DNA from 3 places in the Fictibacillus arsenicus genome. Region 2 is predicted to be linked to each of the others. Evidence: predicted binding sites of a transcription regulator. Region 2 holds the regulator's gene; each other region holds the start of a gene.
The links. The regulator Rex, encoded in region 2, represses fermentation and respiration genes when NADH is low (regulators of the CRP and FNR family bind a similar motif). The targets are predictions, from matches to a motif close to TTGTGAAATATTTCACAA.
Positions count from the first base shown of each region.

Region 1: the regulator Rex is predicted to act here: its motif matches at 3,198-3,215, upstream of qoxA (cytochrome aa3 quinol oxidase subunit II).
Region 3: the regulator Rex is predicted to act here: its motif matches at 2,674-2,691, upstream of ABE41_RS15270 (formate/nitrite transporter family protein).

Region 1 covers NZ_CP016761.1:368,178-373,516, reverse strand. The annotation lists gene qoxC (cytochrome aa3 quinol oxidase subunit III) at 1-169, opposite strand, end outside; gene qoxB (cytochrome aa3 quinol oxidase subunit I) at 184-2,124, opposite strand; gene qoxA (cytochrome aa3 quinol oxidase subunit II) at 2,143-3,120, opposite strand; gene ABE41_RS02065 (L-cystine transporter) at 3,597-4,949, opposite strand; gene ABE41_RS02060 (DJ-1/PfpI family protein) at 5,279-5,339, shown strand, end outside.
Region 2 covers NZ_CP016761.1:483,113-488,451, reverse strand. The annotation lists gene ABE41_RS02720 (CPBP family intramembrane glutamic endopeptidase) at 127-840, shown strand; gene ABE41_RS02715 (YdiK family protein) at 837-1,040, shown strand; gene tatC (twin-arginine translocase subunit TatC) at 1,196-1,978, opposite strand; gene ABE41_RS02705 (twin-arginine translocase TatA/TatE family subunit) at 1,991-2,173, opposite strand; gene ABE41_RS02700 (redox-sensing transcriptional repressor Rex) at 2,187-2,822, opposite strand; gene moaC (cyclic pyranopterin monophosphate synthase MoaC) at 2,868-3,371, opposite strand; gene ABE41_RS02690 (ABC-F family ATP-binding cassette domain-containing protein) at 3,773-5,339, shown strand, end outside.
Region 3 covers NZ_CP016761.1:2,979,810-2,985,148, forward strand. The annotation lists gene ABE41_RS15250 (M14 family zinc carboxypeptidase) at 1-258, opposite strand, end outside; gene ABE41_RS15255 (CapA family protein) at 737-1,780, opposite strand; gene ABE41_RS15260 (DUF4383 domain-containing protein) at 2,010-2,369, shown strand; gene ABE41_RS15270 (formate/nitrite transporter family protein) at 2,781-3,665, shown strand; gene ABE41_RS15275 (DMT family transporter) at 3,764-4,669, shown strand; gene ABE41_RS15280 (amino acid ABC transporter ATP-binding protein) at 4,953-5,339, opposite strand, start outside.

The DNA of each region.
Region 1 (5,339 bases), 110 kb from region 2:
CCGGACCGTCTGCAATTCGATGCGTTAAAACCATATACGTTGCAAATAGCGTTGCGAATAACGCAACCTCTGCCCCTAGGAAGATCCAGAAACCGAGAATATTTAAACGCCCGACCTCCGAACGATACTCTAAAGGCGTGTTGGGGTCGTGTGTTTCTGCATGTGCCATTTTTTCACGCCTCCTTATTTAGAAATCTTTTCTGTTTCGAGTACTTCTTCAACACTTACATAATACCCGTCATCATATTCAAATGAACGGTAAATCAATGTTCCGATAACACCAATTCCACCGAGAATCGCCATCCACATCCAGTCAAATACAAAACCGAATCCGAGAACGAAGAAGAACGATCCCATAATGAACGGTACACCAGAGTTGCTAGGCATATGAATCTTTTTAATATCTTTAGCAGTTAACTTCTCTACCTTGCCTGCTTGCTTCTGTCTCCAGAAATGGTCAAGACCAGTAACCTCTGGAATTTTAGCAAAGTTATAAAATGGCGGCATTGCTGATGGAGTAGACCATTCAAGCGTACGGCCATCCCATGCGTCACCAGTTGTTTCACGCTTCGCGAAACGGAAGCTGTAGTACATGTTGTAAACAAGAACTAAGAACGCGATACCCATCATGAATCCGCCGAGTGTAGAAACCATGTTCAATGGACCCCAGCCAGACTCTTCGCTGTACGTGTACACACGTCTAGGCATACCATCAAGACCTAGGAAGTATTGAGGCATGAAACATACGTTAAATCCGATTGTGAACAGCCAGAATACCCATTTACCGATACGTTCGTTCAGCTTGTAGCCAAACATCTTAGGGTACCAGTAGATAAGACCTGCAAAACAGCCAAACACTGTACCTGCGATCAGCACATAGTGGAAGTGAGATACCAGGAAGTATGTGTTGTGGTACTGATAGTCAGCAGCTGCCATTGCAAGCATGACACCTGTAACCCCGCCGACTACGAAGTTCACAATAAAGCCTAGTGACCAGAGCATCGGTGTTGTAAACTGAATCTTACCTCTGTACATCGTGAACAGCCAGTTAAAGATCTTAACCCCCGTCGGAATACCGATCGCCATTGTTGTAATGGAGAATACAGAGTTAACGGCTGCTCCTGAGCCCATCGTAAAGAAGTGGTGGACCCATACCAAGAAACTGTATCCAGCGATAAGAAGCATAGACCAGATCATGGCCTTATAACCAAACAACGTTTTTTTAGAGAACGTAGAAATAATTTCTGAGAAAATACCGAATGCCGGCAAGATTACGATATATACCTCTGGGTGACCCCATAACCAGAAGAGGTTTGCCCAAAGCATATCCATCCCTTCCCCTTGAAGAGTAAAGAAATGACTTCCGAATAAACGGTCAAATGACATAAGTGCTAGTGCTACTGTTAAAATTGGGAAAGCAAAAATGATAATAACCATTGTTACAAGCGATGACCAAGTGAACATCGGCATACGGAATAATGTCATTCCCGGTGCACGCATCTTAAGAATCGTAACAAGGAAGTTAATACCGGTTAATAATGTACCGATACCCGCAATCTGCAGACCCCATAAGTAGTAGTTCTGCCCTGGTCCCGGACTAAGTTCGTTACTTGCAAGCGGCATGTAACTCGTCCAGCCTGCTGATGGTGATCCACCGATAACAAATGAAATGTTAAACAGCATAGCACCGATAAAGAACGTCCAGAAACTTACGGCGTTTAAATATGGATAAGCTACATCACGAGCTCCAATCTGCAATGGTACAACTACGTTTATAATACCTATTAAGAACGGCATTGCCATGAAGATGATCATGATCGTACCGTGAGTTGTAAAAATCTCGTTATAGTGCTGCGAATCGAGGAACTTCGCCTCAGGAACCGCGAGCTGTGTACGCATTAAGAGCGCATCGACACCACCGCGGAAAAGCATAAGAACTGCAGAAACGATATACATGATACCAAGTTTTTTATGGTCAACAGTTGTAAGCCATTCAGTCCAAAGCCATTTCCACTTTTTATATCTAGTCATGTAAAACAGGATTCCCGCCATTGTTAAGACAATGGAAACGTCAGCGCCATAGATGAGCGGGTCGCCTGTTACGAAAAATTCATCCCATTTCATATTAAGTTGCCTCCTCTGTTAATGGGCATGTGAATCCCCATGAGACTCTGATTCTTCTTGTTCTTGTTGTTTCTTTTCCTTTTCTTCTTCACGCTTTTCTTTTGCTGCTTTGGAGTGAGGAATTAACGGCTCATAGCCTAATCGCTCACGAGCTTTAATCGCATAATCAGCTTCATCAGCATGGTTAACAAAACCTAAGTGAGTAGAAGAGAACGTCATTTCTTTCACGTGGCCAGGAAGCATCAGCTTATCGTACTGCTCCTTCGTCAGTTCAGGAGCATCAGCTTTCGTTTCACTCGCCCACTTTTCAAACTCTTCATCAGACATAGCCATCACATCAAACGTATGATCTGTAAAACCTTCTCCTGTAAAATTGGAGTTTCGTCCCTCATACGTTCCTTGCTCATCAGCTTGCAAGTAAAGCTTTGTCTCCATACCAGCCATCGCATACTTTTGGCCGCCTAGTTGAGGAACCCAAAATGATGCCATAGAATCGGCTGAAGTCAATTTAAATAGAACAGGTCGATCTTCAGGGATATGAAGATAGTTTACTGTTTCAATGTCTTGCTCAGGGTATGTGAAAACCCATTTCCAATCCACAGATGTTGCATGAATAACCAATGGTTTTTGATCTTTCGTCTCTTCAGGAGGTCCTTCTAGAGAGTAGATCGTTTTAACCGTTGGAACAGCCAATGCAATGGTAATAATAATAGGAATGATCCACCAAATCGTCTCAAGCAAATGACTTCCTTCATTATCAGGATCATATCCCTTATGATTTTTGCGGTCACGATATTTATAAACAATAAAAGCTGTAAGTGCATATACAACCAGCAGGATAAATAACATAAACCAGATCGAATACATAATAAGATCCTTCTGCTGTTCACCAACAGGTCCTTTAGGATCTAAAACCACCATATCGCTGCAGCCGCTTAGCATAAACACGGCTATCAATAACCCGAATGTTAAAAACGGCTTTAACCGTTGCATCACCAGGTCCACCTTCCTTTCTCTATTTAAAAGCATTCATTTTGCCTTTTATACATCGAACCACAAGTGATTATAGTACATTGTGAAAAAAATCACAATGGATATCAAAGGCAAAACAAAATGACAAAAAACCTTTGCCCTCATAGTATCAGAATCCCTTGAAATGTGGCTTATCCGTAACGAAATGTCACGAGAACTTCAAATAAAGCTCACAAGTTTATCACAGTTTTGACATACAATGTTCACGAATTTGGAAGAGCCTTCATCTGCTGGTAATGGGATGCCCCTCTTTTAGAAAGTTCAGTTTTTAATTTTTACCCTAATTGGAAAGGCTTCACACCTTTTTAGCGAATTTTTACAAACATAAATAAACGCAGGATCCTATTATCCTGCGCGTATTATTTATTCCGTTCTATTATTATTCTGTAATCCATTAAAAAACGACCCTGCCCGAAGGCAAGGTCGTCTCACTTAATTCCTTATGCACTTACTTCAACTTGATTTTCACTGTCATTGTAAGCATCCGTATCTAATTGTTTCTGAACTTTACTTGTTAATAGTCCCGATGTCATCGCGCCGCTGACATTCACCGCTGTACGGCCCATGTCGATCAATGGTTCAACAGAAATTAATAGACCTGCAAGAGCAATCGGAAGATCCATCGCAGATAATACGAGAATCGCTGCAAATGTCGCTCCGCCACCTACACCTGCTACACCAAAAGAGCTAAGCGCTACAACTACCACGAGCGTCAACAAGAACGATGGTGACAGCGGATCAATTCCGACAGTTGGAGCGATCATTACAGCAAGCATCGCTGGATAGATTCCGGCACATCCATTCTGGCCGATCGAAAGTCCGAAAGAACCTGAAAAGTTCGCAATTCCATCAGGTACACCCATGCTCTTTTGTGTACGGATGTTTAAAGGAAGCGCCCCTGCACTTGTACGAGATGTAAAGGCAAAAGATAGTACCGGGAATGATTTTTTCATATATGTGATTGGGTTTAACCCAGCAAACGTCAGCAGCAACAAGTGAATTCCAAACATGATCAAAAGTGCTACATAAGAAGCAATGACGAACTTACCGAGCTTCGCGATTGCACCCATATCACTAAGTGCGACAGTCTTTGTCATTAAAGCAAGTACTCCGTATGGTGTTAAACGAAGAATTAATGTAACAACACGCATGATAACCGAGTAAAAAGCATCCACAATCTTCGCAAAAAGCTCAGCATGTTCTTCTTGCTTGCGCTTCACACCCAGATAAGCAATCCCAAGGAATGCTGCAAAAATAACAACTGCAATCGTTGAAGTTGGTCTAGCACCTGTAAAATCTAAAAACGGATTAGCTGGCAGCAATGATAGAATCTGCTGCGGCAATGTTAAGTCTTTCACTTCTGCAAAAGTACCTTCCATCTGCTCACCGCGCGCAGTTTCTGCGTCACCCTGTTCGATTTGAACAGCTTCAAGATCGAAAGCAACAGACGTTCCAATCCCAACAACCGCTGCTATTGCAGTTGTTCCTACTAAGATTCCGATAATTAATCCGCTTAATTTTCCGATATTTCCTTTAAGATTTAAGCGCGTAAACGCTGAAAGGATAGAAATGAACACAAGCGGCATAACGATCATTTTTAAGAACGTTACATATCCGCCGCCTACTAGATTGAACCAATCAGTAGATTTTGCTGCAACTTCAGAATCAGCACCATAGCCGTACTGAAGAACAAGACCGAAGAGAATCCCTAATCCAAGGCCTGTGAATACACGTTTAGAAAACGAGACGTGTTTCTTTTGCATATAAAACAAAACACCTAAAAGTATAAGCATAATAGCAATATTTGATAAAACTAAGTAAGTAGTCACCTACAAGTCCCCCCTTTAGTTAACTAAAATAAATTAATACAATAAAACCTATCTGTCAAGTAGGAATTACTGAGGGAATCCTTTTAGCAGCCACCTCCTCTATTGCACAATAAAAAGCCCAGCCTTTCCAAAAATGAAAGATCGAGCCATAGTGTGATTGTGTCTTCGTTATTTTGTGAGTTTATTTAGTTGTGTTTCAGATATATTCTTTCAAGAAATAAATTATGCTCGTTTTTGTAGCAAATTCATATGAGCTGGTGCTAAAATTTGGATATACCAAAGGGGGCCATTATATGAAAAAAGTATTACTGTTTGTTTATGATTCTTTTGCCGAATTTGAAATTTCAATCTTAA
Region 2 (5,339 bases):
AATATGAAAAAGTTCTCAAAATCGATATCCTCGCGAGCTATGCCTATTCTATGTTAAAATGGGTTAGCATATAAAGAGTAATAATAAGTAAGAGTATTCGCGTGAGGAATTAAAGGAGAACTTAATTTGAAGAAAAAATACTGGTGGATCATCTTTATATACATACTAATGCAATTCTCGGGATATCTCGGAATTCCTCTATTAAATGAACTTGGTGTTCCCGAAAACCAATTGTTCGGAATGTGGGGCACAATAAGTTTTGTAGCCGCTCTATTTATTATCCTTTACATGCTGATTCCTGAGATGAAAAGCCGGCATCGCGATTCTGAACGGGTGTCTAAAGGCTCTGCAGTCATGTGGTCGATCATCGGTATTTTTATGGCGTATGCCGCTCAAATTATTGCCAGCCTTATTGAAATAAACGTATTTGGAATCCAGCCAGGTTCTGAAAACACAGAAAAACTTGTTGAAATCGTAAAAGATGTACAATACTTTATGATTGTCACGGCTATTGTCGGCCCAATACTAGAAGAGATTATCTTCCGAAAGATTATTTTCGGATCACTTCATAAACGATTTAATTTCTTTCTATCTGCTTTGATCAGTTCTCTTATTTTCGCTGCTGTTCATGCGGACTTTACACATCTCTTAATTTATACAGCAATGGGCTTTACCTTTGCATTTCTGTACGTTCGGACGAAAAGACTTATTGTTCCAATCGCCGCACACGTCGCAATGAATACACTCGTATTGATCGTCCAGATTTTCCTTGCTGATGAAATCAAGGAAATGGAAAAACAGCTAGAAACAGCGCAATTGATTTTTGGAGGACTGTTATGAAGACATCACCATTGTTTATGGCATTTTTATATTTAGGAATCGGAGTCGTCTTTACGTACTTAGCTGTCCATTATGCCAGTGAGTACGGCATGACGAACTTTTGGACGATCATCACCATGGTTGTCGCAACGTTCGATTTCGCAAATGCCATCCGATACTTCGCTTTAAATAACCATTTGAAAAGAAAACGAAAGAAATAGATATGAAAACTGCCCTTCCGGGGGCAGTTTTTTCTTTTTGAATAGAGATTTCTAGATCATCGCGTGAAATCTGAGGTATTTGGCGTGGAACGAAACTACTTTGACGTGTAACCTTAAGAAATACACAAAAAGAGGGCTCCCATAAAGTGGCCCTCTTATTCATTATATGCAGATTCAACTTCAGCTTCTTTCTCTTTCACAAGAGCTTCCACTTCGGCTTTCATTCGTTTTTTGTATGCTGTTCTTGATATCAAGATGCTGATCTCATAAAGAAGAATTAACGGGAAAGTAACCATTAAGTGAGACAAAAGTTCTGGCGGAGTAATGAATCCTGCTATAACTAGGATCCCAAAGTAAGCAATTTTCCTGATTCTCTTTAAATAGTCAGGTGTTACAATTCCTAATCGTGTTAGAAACATGATCAGAACCGGGAACTGAAACAGCAATCCAAACGGCAATGTGATATTAAATAAAAATGAGAAATATTCCTGAATCCCGTATTCTCCTTCAACACTAAGTGCAGTAGCAACATTGCTCATAAAACTTACGACAAACGGAAAGAGAATAAAATAGGAGAATGCTAATCCCGTTAAGAATAGCAAAAAGGCTATCGGGATATACATGAGTGTTACTTTTCGTTCATTTTCATAAAGACCGGGGCTGATAAACGCCCATAGCTGGTACAGCACGACTGGCGCTGCTAATACACAGCCGATAAAGAATGCAAAAGTCATATAGACATTCAATGGGTCTGTTAAGTGAAATGCGTTCATCTGAATATCTTTAGCGATTGGATCACTTTGCAAATACACGATCACATGCTTAGCTAAGAAAAATCCAACGATGAGAAAGACAAAGAAAGCTATTAGTGCCCACACGATGCGTTTTCTTAACTCACCAACGTGGTCGTATAACGTCATATTTTTTTCAGTGGTCATAGAAAAACATCCTTACTTCTTCGGTTCTTCGCTTTCTTTTTTGTTATTATCATCATCGTCCATAATGCCTTTTGTTGCATGCTTGAACTCGCGAAGCGTCTTACCTGCTGCTTTTCCTAATTCAGGCAGCTTCTTTGGTCCAAACATAACTAAAGCTACAAGTCCAATTACTGCAATACTTCCTGGTCCTAACATTGTACTTCCTCCTTTAAGAGTAATTTTTCATAAAATAAACGAGTGACTGAAGCTCTACAGCTAAATCGATATGATGTACACGAATTTCTGAAGACAAGGTCAGACGTGCCGGCGTAAAGTTCAATATGCCTTTAACACCCGCTCTTTCCAGCTGATCGGCGATCGGCTGGGCTGCACCCACTGGCACAGTAAGAATGGCAACATCAATTCCCCGTTTCTCAAGTTCACTTTCAATATCGTTCGTATGGTAAATAGGTACGCCGGCAATCTCTGTACCGATTTTAGATTCATCTACATCGAATGCTACTTCTATTTTTGTATTATTATTTTTTGTAAAATTGTAATGCAAAAAGGCAGTGCCTAAATTACCTACTCCGATTAAAGCAACCGTTGTTGTTTCATCCTGATTAAGGGTTTTGCGGAAAAATGAGAGCAAGTAGTTAACATTGTAGCCATAACCCTTTTTCCCTAACGCACCAAAATAGGAAAAATCTCTTCGTATCGTAGCAGAATCTACTTTTACAGCCTCACTTAATTCAGCAGAGGACACCCTTTGCTTTCCTGAGGAAGAGAGATTTTTTAGAAACCGGTAATATAATGGCAGCCGTTTAGCTGTAGCATGCGGTATTTTTAGCTGATCTTGGTTCATGTATTTTGCCCTCCATATTCAGAAAGCTTATCTTTTCCTATTGTATCATACTTTGTCGGGGCTTGATGAGCGTACGAAATCCCCATTCTTTCCGCCTGTTTTTGAGACGAGATATGTAGGACCGATGATCATTCCTTTATCAGCTGCTTTACACATATCATATACGGTCAATGCTGCAGCTGAAGCGGCCGTAAGTGCTTCCATCTCTACTCCAGTACTTCCTTTTGTTCTTACTTCAGCTTGTATGTTTAATTTGTAACCTTCGTCACTTTCTTTGTCCCATTGAAAGGAAAGATCAACGCCGGTTAATGAGAGCGGGTGGCACATTGGAATCCAGTCAGATGTCTTTTTAGCCGCCATGATGCCAGCGATTTGAGCAACTGCGAGAACGTCCCCTTTTTTGAACTTGTTATCTCTAATCTTAAGGAAGACTTCTTCAGATACGGTTATCCCGCTGACCGCGATGGCAGTCCGGTATGATGTTTCTTTTTCTGAAATATCCACCATTCTGGCACGGCCTTCTTCGTTAAAATGGGTTAACTCTTTCATAAAACCCCTCCTCATGTTGAATATACACGAAACCGCTTTTATTGTCGTTATTTTCTTCCATGTAAATATTGCAAAATGTTGAACATTCCCTTTGTTGGCGTGAATCCCCAAACTGCGCTAAACTACTAATAGATAGGGTTATGATTGTTATTTAAAGGCTAGTGGAAGTAGTTGATTTCCGCTTCAGGATGCTCGCTTTCCGGGGGGCGTGCGGTGAGCCTCCTCTGCGCTTTGCGCCGTTAGGAGTCTCACCTGTCCCGCTAATCCCCCAGGAGTCTCGCACCTTACGCTCCAACCAACTTGTCAATGAAGCGTAACCAATGCTTTGTTCACAAGCAGCAATTCTTTGGAATAAAGCCACTAAATTAAATAATCACCCTTTTTCATAGAGGTGAATTGAAATGATTATTTTACAAGTTCAAGACGTCACAAAGTCTTTTGGTGCTGACGTCATTTTATCCAATATAAAATTAGAAGTTCAAACTGGAGAACGTATTGCGCTTGTTGGCAGAAACGGCGCAGGAAAGTCTACTCTTCTCCGCGTGATTACAGGCGAGTATTCATACGATTCCGGTCATGTCATGATTCCAAAAGATGTGAAAACAGGCTATCTCGCACAGGATGCCGGTCTTGATTCTGATGAAACGATATGGAACGAAATGCTCTCAGTCTTTGAACCTCTTCGAAAAAAAGAGAAAAAGCTGCGTGAAATGGAAGCGCGCATGGGCGATCCCGGTGTTTTAGAAAACGCTGCAGAGTATGAACGCCTTTTAAAAGATTATGATGAGCTGCAGATTCAATTTAAGGATGAAGGCGGATATCAATACGAAGCAGAGATTCGTACCGTTCTTCACGGTTTTCAATTTGCCGATTTCGATAGAGACACGAGAATCAATACGCTTAGCGGCGGACAGAAAACAAGACTTGCTCTTGCAAAGCTACTTTTAACGAAACCGGATCTTCTTATTCTGGACGAACCTACCAACCACTTAGATATTAAAACGTTAACGTGGCTCGAACAGTATCTGCAAAGCTATCCAGGCGGCATTCTGATCGTCTCCCATGACCGTTATTTCCTCGATAAAATTGTAACTTCCGTTTATGAAGTATCCAGAAAACGTTGTTATCGATTTACGGGAAACTATTCTAGTTATTTAGATCAAAAAGCGGAGCGGTTTGCTCAAGAAATGAAAGAATTTGAAAAACAGCAAGACCAGGTTGCTAAACTCGAAGATTTTATTCAGCGCAACCTTGTGCGTGCTTCAACTACAAAACGTGCACAGAGCCGGCGTAAACAGCTTGAGAAAATGGAGCTTAAAGAACGTCCCGCAGGATCAGAAAAATCCGCTTCCTTTTCTTTTGATATCGAAAGACAAAGCGGAAACGATGTGCTGAAACTTGAGGAAGTGAGCACCGGCTATGAAAACGGAGCCCCACTTTTTAAAAATGTAAACCTGGCAGTAACCCGACAAGATAGTATAGCAATCGTCGGACCTAACGGAATCGGCAAATCGACACTATTAAAAGTAATTCGAAAACAGCTGCCGCTCATTACAGGCGACATTCGATATGGCAGTGGTTTGAAGATTTCTCATTATGATCAGGAACAAGCCGATCTTCACTCACGGAAAACACTTTTGAACGAGCTTTGGGATGATTATCCCGAAAAAACCGAAAAGGAAATCCGTTCAATACTTGGCCAATTCCTTTTCAGCGGTGATGATGTTCTGAAGCTTGTAAACGAGTTAAGCGGCGGCCAGAAAGCACGGCTTGCCCTTGCTAAGCTCATGATGGAAAAAGGCAACCTGCTATTATTGGACGAGCCGACGAACCACTTGGACCTTGATAGCAAAGAAGTACTGGAACAGGCGTTGATTCATTATCCAGGAACCATACTTTTCGTATCTCATGACCGTTATTTTATTAACCGGATCGCGACTAAGGTTGTTGAACTGGCTCCAGATGGGC
Region 3 (5,339 bases), 1.6 Mb from region 2:
TTGATCGATCATCTCCATCACGATATTCGTTGTGATCCATTCTCGGGCATGATGTGAGGCATTATAAAGCACAGTCGCATCACCTCTGCCAAGCTTTACTGCCCATATGTCTCTTCCATATGGTGTTTTCCCTAGAGAACGGTATTGGACTAGTCCCGGATATTTTTGCGCGAGAGTTTTAATGTTACTCGTCATCGTTTCATATGTATATGTTTGATTCGGATTTACATAGCTTGCCGCTTGAGTTTTATCGCTCATAGCTGATATCCCCACTAACATTAAAGTAAAAAATAATATAAGTCCCTTTTTCACCGCTGCATCTCCTTCCAAAAATTTTAATTATTTGAATATATTAAAATTATATAGAGGAGAAGAGATTTCTGCGCATGAGTATAGTAGTCTTTAATATTTCATTTTGTTTACTTAATCTAAGACAAATTTCATGTATATTTGGTAATCATCAACAAAAATATGAGAAACTCTGAAGTCTCTCATTATACATAAATATTTTATTTAAGCTCTTTTCTAACAGATTGTTGCTACAGAGAAATTTTTAATTCTTCATTGTATAGTTAATTGGAGCGGAAGGGCGAGACACCAGCAGGATGAGTGGGACAGGTGAGACCATTCAATGACGCAAAGCGACGAATGGGCTCACCGCACACCCTGCGGAAAGCGAGTCCAAAGAGCGGAAATTAGCCTCTTTCAATAACGACAAAGATTACGAAAACAGCCTTTATTTAAAATCATACCCCGTTAATTTTATTTGATAGGAAAGCTCTTCTAATTTAGCCAGTATGCGTTTTTCCTCGTCTGGATCAAGTTTTATTATCGTGTCATTTTTAATGAAATAAGGTTTAAACTGCATGCCTATTTTTCCATTAATAATATTAATTTTCAATAATCCCGTTTCTGCACTATTCCCCTTTACATAATCCGGAAATAAAAAGTTTCCTAAAGAATAAGCAATAGGCTTTCCTTTGTAATATTGAAAACCTTGCAGAACATGAGGGTGAGAACCAACAATAGCATCTGCCCCAGCATCTATCATGGTTCGTGCATAGTTAACTTGATAGGGTTCCGGATGCTTGCTTCTTTCTTTCCCCCAATGCATGTAAACCATTAAGTAATCGCACAATTTACTCTCTCGGCTGACGATCTCTTCCAAGAGATCTAAGTTGTATCCATTAGCCAGCCCAGGACTGCTTTCACCTGCTCCCCATGATGTACTCGGCAGTACCCTCGAAAACGCTAGAAACCTGAATTTCTTTCCTTTGATCACAACTTCTTTTGAATTGTATGCTTCTTTCGTGTCGTTTCCTGCTCCTATGTAAGACAAGCCATAAGTTTTAATATAATGCATTGTATCTAGCAGCCCTTCTGCCTCGTAATCCATCGTGTGGTTGTTAGCAAGGGAGATAAGGTCAAACCCAGCATTTTTCAAACCCTGAAGAGCTATAGGATCTGACTTAAAGTTATATTCTTTTGAGAAAACCCCAGTATGGTTAGTAACTGCTGTTTCAAGGTTTACAACAGCATAATCGCTTGCTTCAATTTCTTCTTTCACATAACGGAAAGGATAATCCGGTCCCTTTGTTTTAACGGTGTCCTTTATTGACCAGTCCATCATTGTATCACCGGCAAACACAATGGATATTTCGGGATCTGTATGTTTATAAATCGCCTCTTTCCAGAAACTTCGAAATTGATCTGCTTCAAAAATAGACGTACTCGAAAGTAAGATCGTTGTAGAAAGTACTAAGTTTTGCAGTACGTTCATATTTTCATCCCCCTGCACCCTCTTTGCTTGGAGATTATACATTTTTAAATGTAAGAAATCTGTCGGATTGGATTAAAAAATAACTCCAATTTTGTCGCATGCGAAATAACTGGAATAAAAAAAGAAAATAGTTATATATTTAATTAACAAATGTTATACAACATGTTTACAAAATGAGAAAATGTGGAATAAATGTTTGTAATCATATTAAAAATTTGGAGGTATTAGGATGGCTAGTAAATTTGTAAAGGTTTTAGGAATCGTTTTTCTTATTCTTGGTGTTATAGGATTTGTGTTTCCAATGGAAGGATTATTCCATCTAACTCCTATTCATAACGTGATTCATATCGTTTCTGGTATTGTTGCGTTGTTTATAAGTTCAAGTGAAGCAAAAAGTATTCTTTATGCGAAAATATTTGGAATCGTGTATCTGCTTGTAGCCATATTAGGATTATTCACTCATGAATTTGCAGGAATTATGTTTATGATCGCAACAAACATTCTGCATTTTGCAATCGCATTTTCATCTTTATATGTTGGGTTTAAATCTAATGCAACTGCAACGGCTGGACATACAGCATCCAGATAAGTATTTTGTTTATGAAAAAAGAGCAATCCCCTTTTTTGGGGAATGCTCTTTTTTTCTTTATATGTCAAATAGCAAATTCAGCGTTTCTTTTTGCCATTTTCAAATTCCTCTTCAAAGAAAAAAGTACTAGGATGTTCACTAACTTTATAACAATATTTCTTCATATGTTTAACATACTGAAATTTTGAGATGGTGACGCATTCACCTGTTTTTAAAACAGTTACCGTATCTCCTTGATTAAAAATGTTCCCTGATCCTTTCAAGTGAGCACTTCCCTTCCTCTCTATTTTACCACAAATCATGAATGTGCATTAAATTACATTTTAAATACTTTCTTCTTTATTTAGTTTCTATGCTTGTTGTTTTGGGAAGAGTATTAAAACAAGAATGATGAAACTTGAGGGACTATGAATGGAAAAAAACAAAAAAAAATCACCTGATGTACCTGATCGGCAGTATTTCTTTCCAGCACAAATTATTGAATACTTTATTGAAGAAGGAAAAGAATCCTTAAAGATTACTAACTTAGCACAATTTATTCTATCTTTTATGGCCGGTGCATTCATTGCATTTGGAGCGCTAGGTTCCGTTCTTTTATCAATGGAAGTTCATACACCAGGTCCATATAATTTGCTAGCAGGTGTTGGATTTGCCATTGGTTATGCCATGATATTCTTATCTGGTTCCATACTATTTACCGAGATCAATGTATTGCTCCCAAGTTATATTTTGCAGAGCAAGTATTGGATCAGCAAAAATGTTTTGCGTTTCTGGGGAATTTGTTATATTGGAAATTTCTTAGGTGCCCTTTTTGTTGGATTTTTACTGAATTTATCAGGTTCTCTTGATAGAGAGTTTTATGAAGGGCTGCTCAAATTCATGGAAAAAAAGATGGAGTTTACAGAGCGCGGAACTTGGGGATGGTTTCAAGTTCTTTTTTCAGGAATTCTTGCAAACTGGCTTATTGGTATAGCTGCAGTTCTTGCTACAGCGGCTCGTGATGTAATGGGCAAAATCTTTGGTATTTTATTACCGGTAATTATATTCGAAGCCGGGAACTTCCAGCACGCAGTTGCAAATATGGGATATTTCAGTATTACAGTTTTAGAAGGCTTTGAATACAGCTGGTATGAATTCATATTGCTTAACTTGATTCCAGCCTCCATCGGAAACCTAATCGGCGGCGGAATCCTTGTATCACTTCTGCTATCATTTGCTTTCAAAGATGATATAGATGAAGATATTGTAAAAGATGATGATGAAACTGATAAAATCTCTGATAAAGTCCATAAGTAGAATACAAGATCATCACCTTCATTGTCCTATACAGTGAAGGTGTTTTTTGTTAGAGTTCAAATAGGAACAGATTTTCATCAAAACAAAGGATGTATACTATGTCATATCAAACTAAAATCGCATTCCTATTTGTGGCGATCGGTGCGTCTTTTTGGGGAATAATCGGTTATTTCGTTAAAGAGCTGGCTTCAATCGGATACACACCTTTACAGATTGTTTTCTTAAGAGCCATTAGCGCGTTTATCTTCTTTTTCATATGGATCATTATTTACCGTCCAGGGCTTTTAAAAATAAAATTAAAAGACAGCTGGTATTTTTTCGGTACAGGCGTACTGAGTATTTCCTTCTTTAACTGGTGTTACTTTACAACTATCCAGCACTCCTCACTCGCTATCGCAGCTATCTTGTTATATACAGCACCTGTTTTTGTTTTGTTGATTTCTATCTTTGTTTTCAAGGAAAAATTAACTTGGCAGAAGCTTATGGCATTATTCATCACTTTTTTAGGCTGTATGTTTGTTTCGGGTATTTTTTCGGGAAATTTCTCCGAGCTGTCTTGGACAGGTTTAATTACTGGACTCGGAGCTGGATTCGGTTACTCCCTTTATAGTATTTTTGGCAAACTGGCATCAAAAAAGTACGAGACACTGACCATCAGCTTTTACACATTTTTGTTTGCTATGATCGTGTTATTTCCCATAAGCGGCATCAATTCTTCTGAAACGGCTGACTTCGGTGCGCATGCCATCGTGTATACAGCAGGACTTGGATTATTCCCAACTGTTCTGGCTTATTGGTTCTATACGCAGGGATTAAAACAAGTAGAAGCGAGTAAAGCGTCTATCGTTTCGACCGTAGAACCGGTTGTCGCAACCATTATGGGGCTATTATTATATAAGGAATCCGTATCTTTCATTCAGGTGACAGGTATTCTGCTTGTGCTGGGTGCAGTGCTGCTTATCCAAGAGCGAAAAACAAAGACAGTGATGGATGCTTCATTATAAGCTTCGTTGACAAGTTGATAGAAGCTTAATGTGCGAGACTCCTCCGTGCCAGCCACATGAATATACTTCGTGCAAGGCATGCGACGAGGAACATGCCTCGTTAGGATTTGCTTGTAGACGCAGGAGCACACAAACTTCCTTGAATGTGAGACCCCGCAATCGCATTTAGCTAGCTCACCTTACCCTCGCGGAAAGCGAGCATCCTGGAGCTGAAATCAACCACTTCCAAGAGCCCTAAAAAAACACAATAAAAGGGTGCAGCATGATGCTGCACCCTTTATGATTAAAGAATGGAACTTAAGAAATCCTTTGTTCGATCTTCTTTTGGATTATTAAACAACTCAGATGGTGTTCCTCTTTCCCAAATCTGCCCGTCATGCATATATACAACCTCATCTGCTACTTCTTTTGCAAAGCCCATCTCATGTGTAACAACGACCATCGTCATTCCTTCCTGGGCGAGCTCTTTCATTGTAGCTAATACTTCACCAACCAGTTCAGGATCTAGTGCTGAAGTGGGTTCATCAAATAGCATGATATCGGGTTTCATAGCGAGTGCTCTTGCGATTGCAACACGCTGCTTCTGACCCCCGGACAGCTTAGCTGGATATACATCTGCTTTATCCGATAGACCTACCTTATCAAGCAAAATCCTCGCATCTTTTTCAGC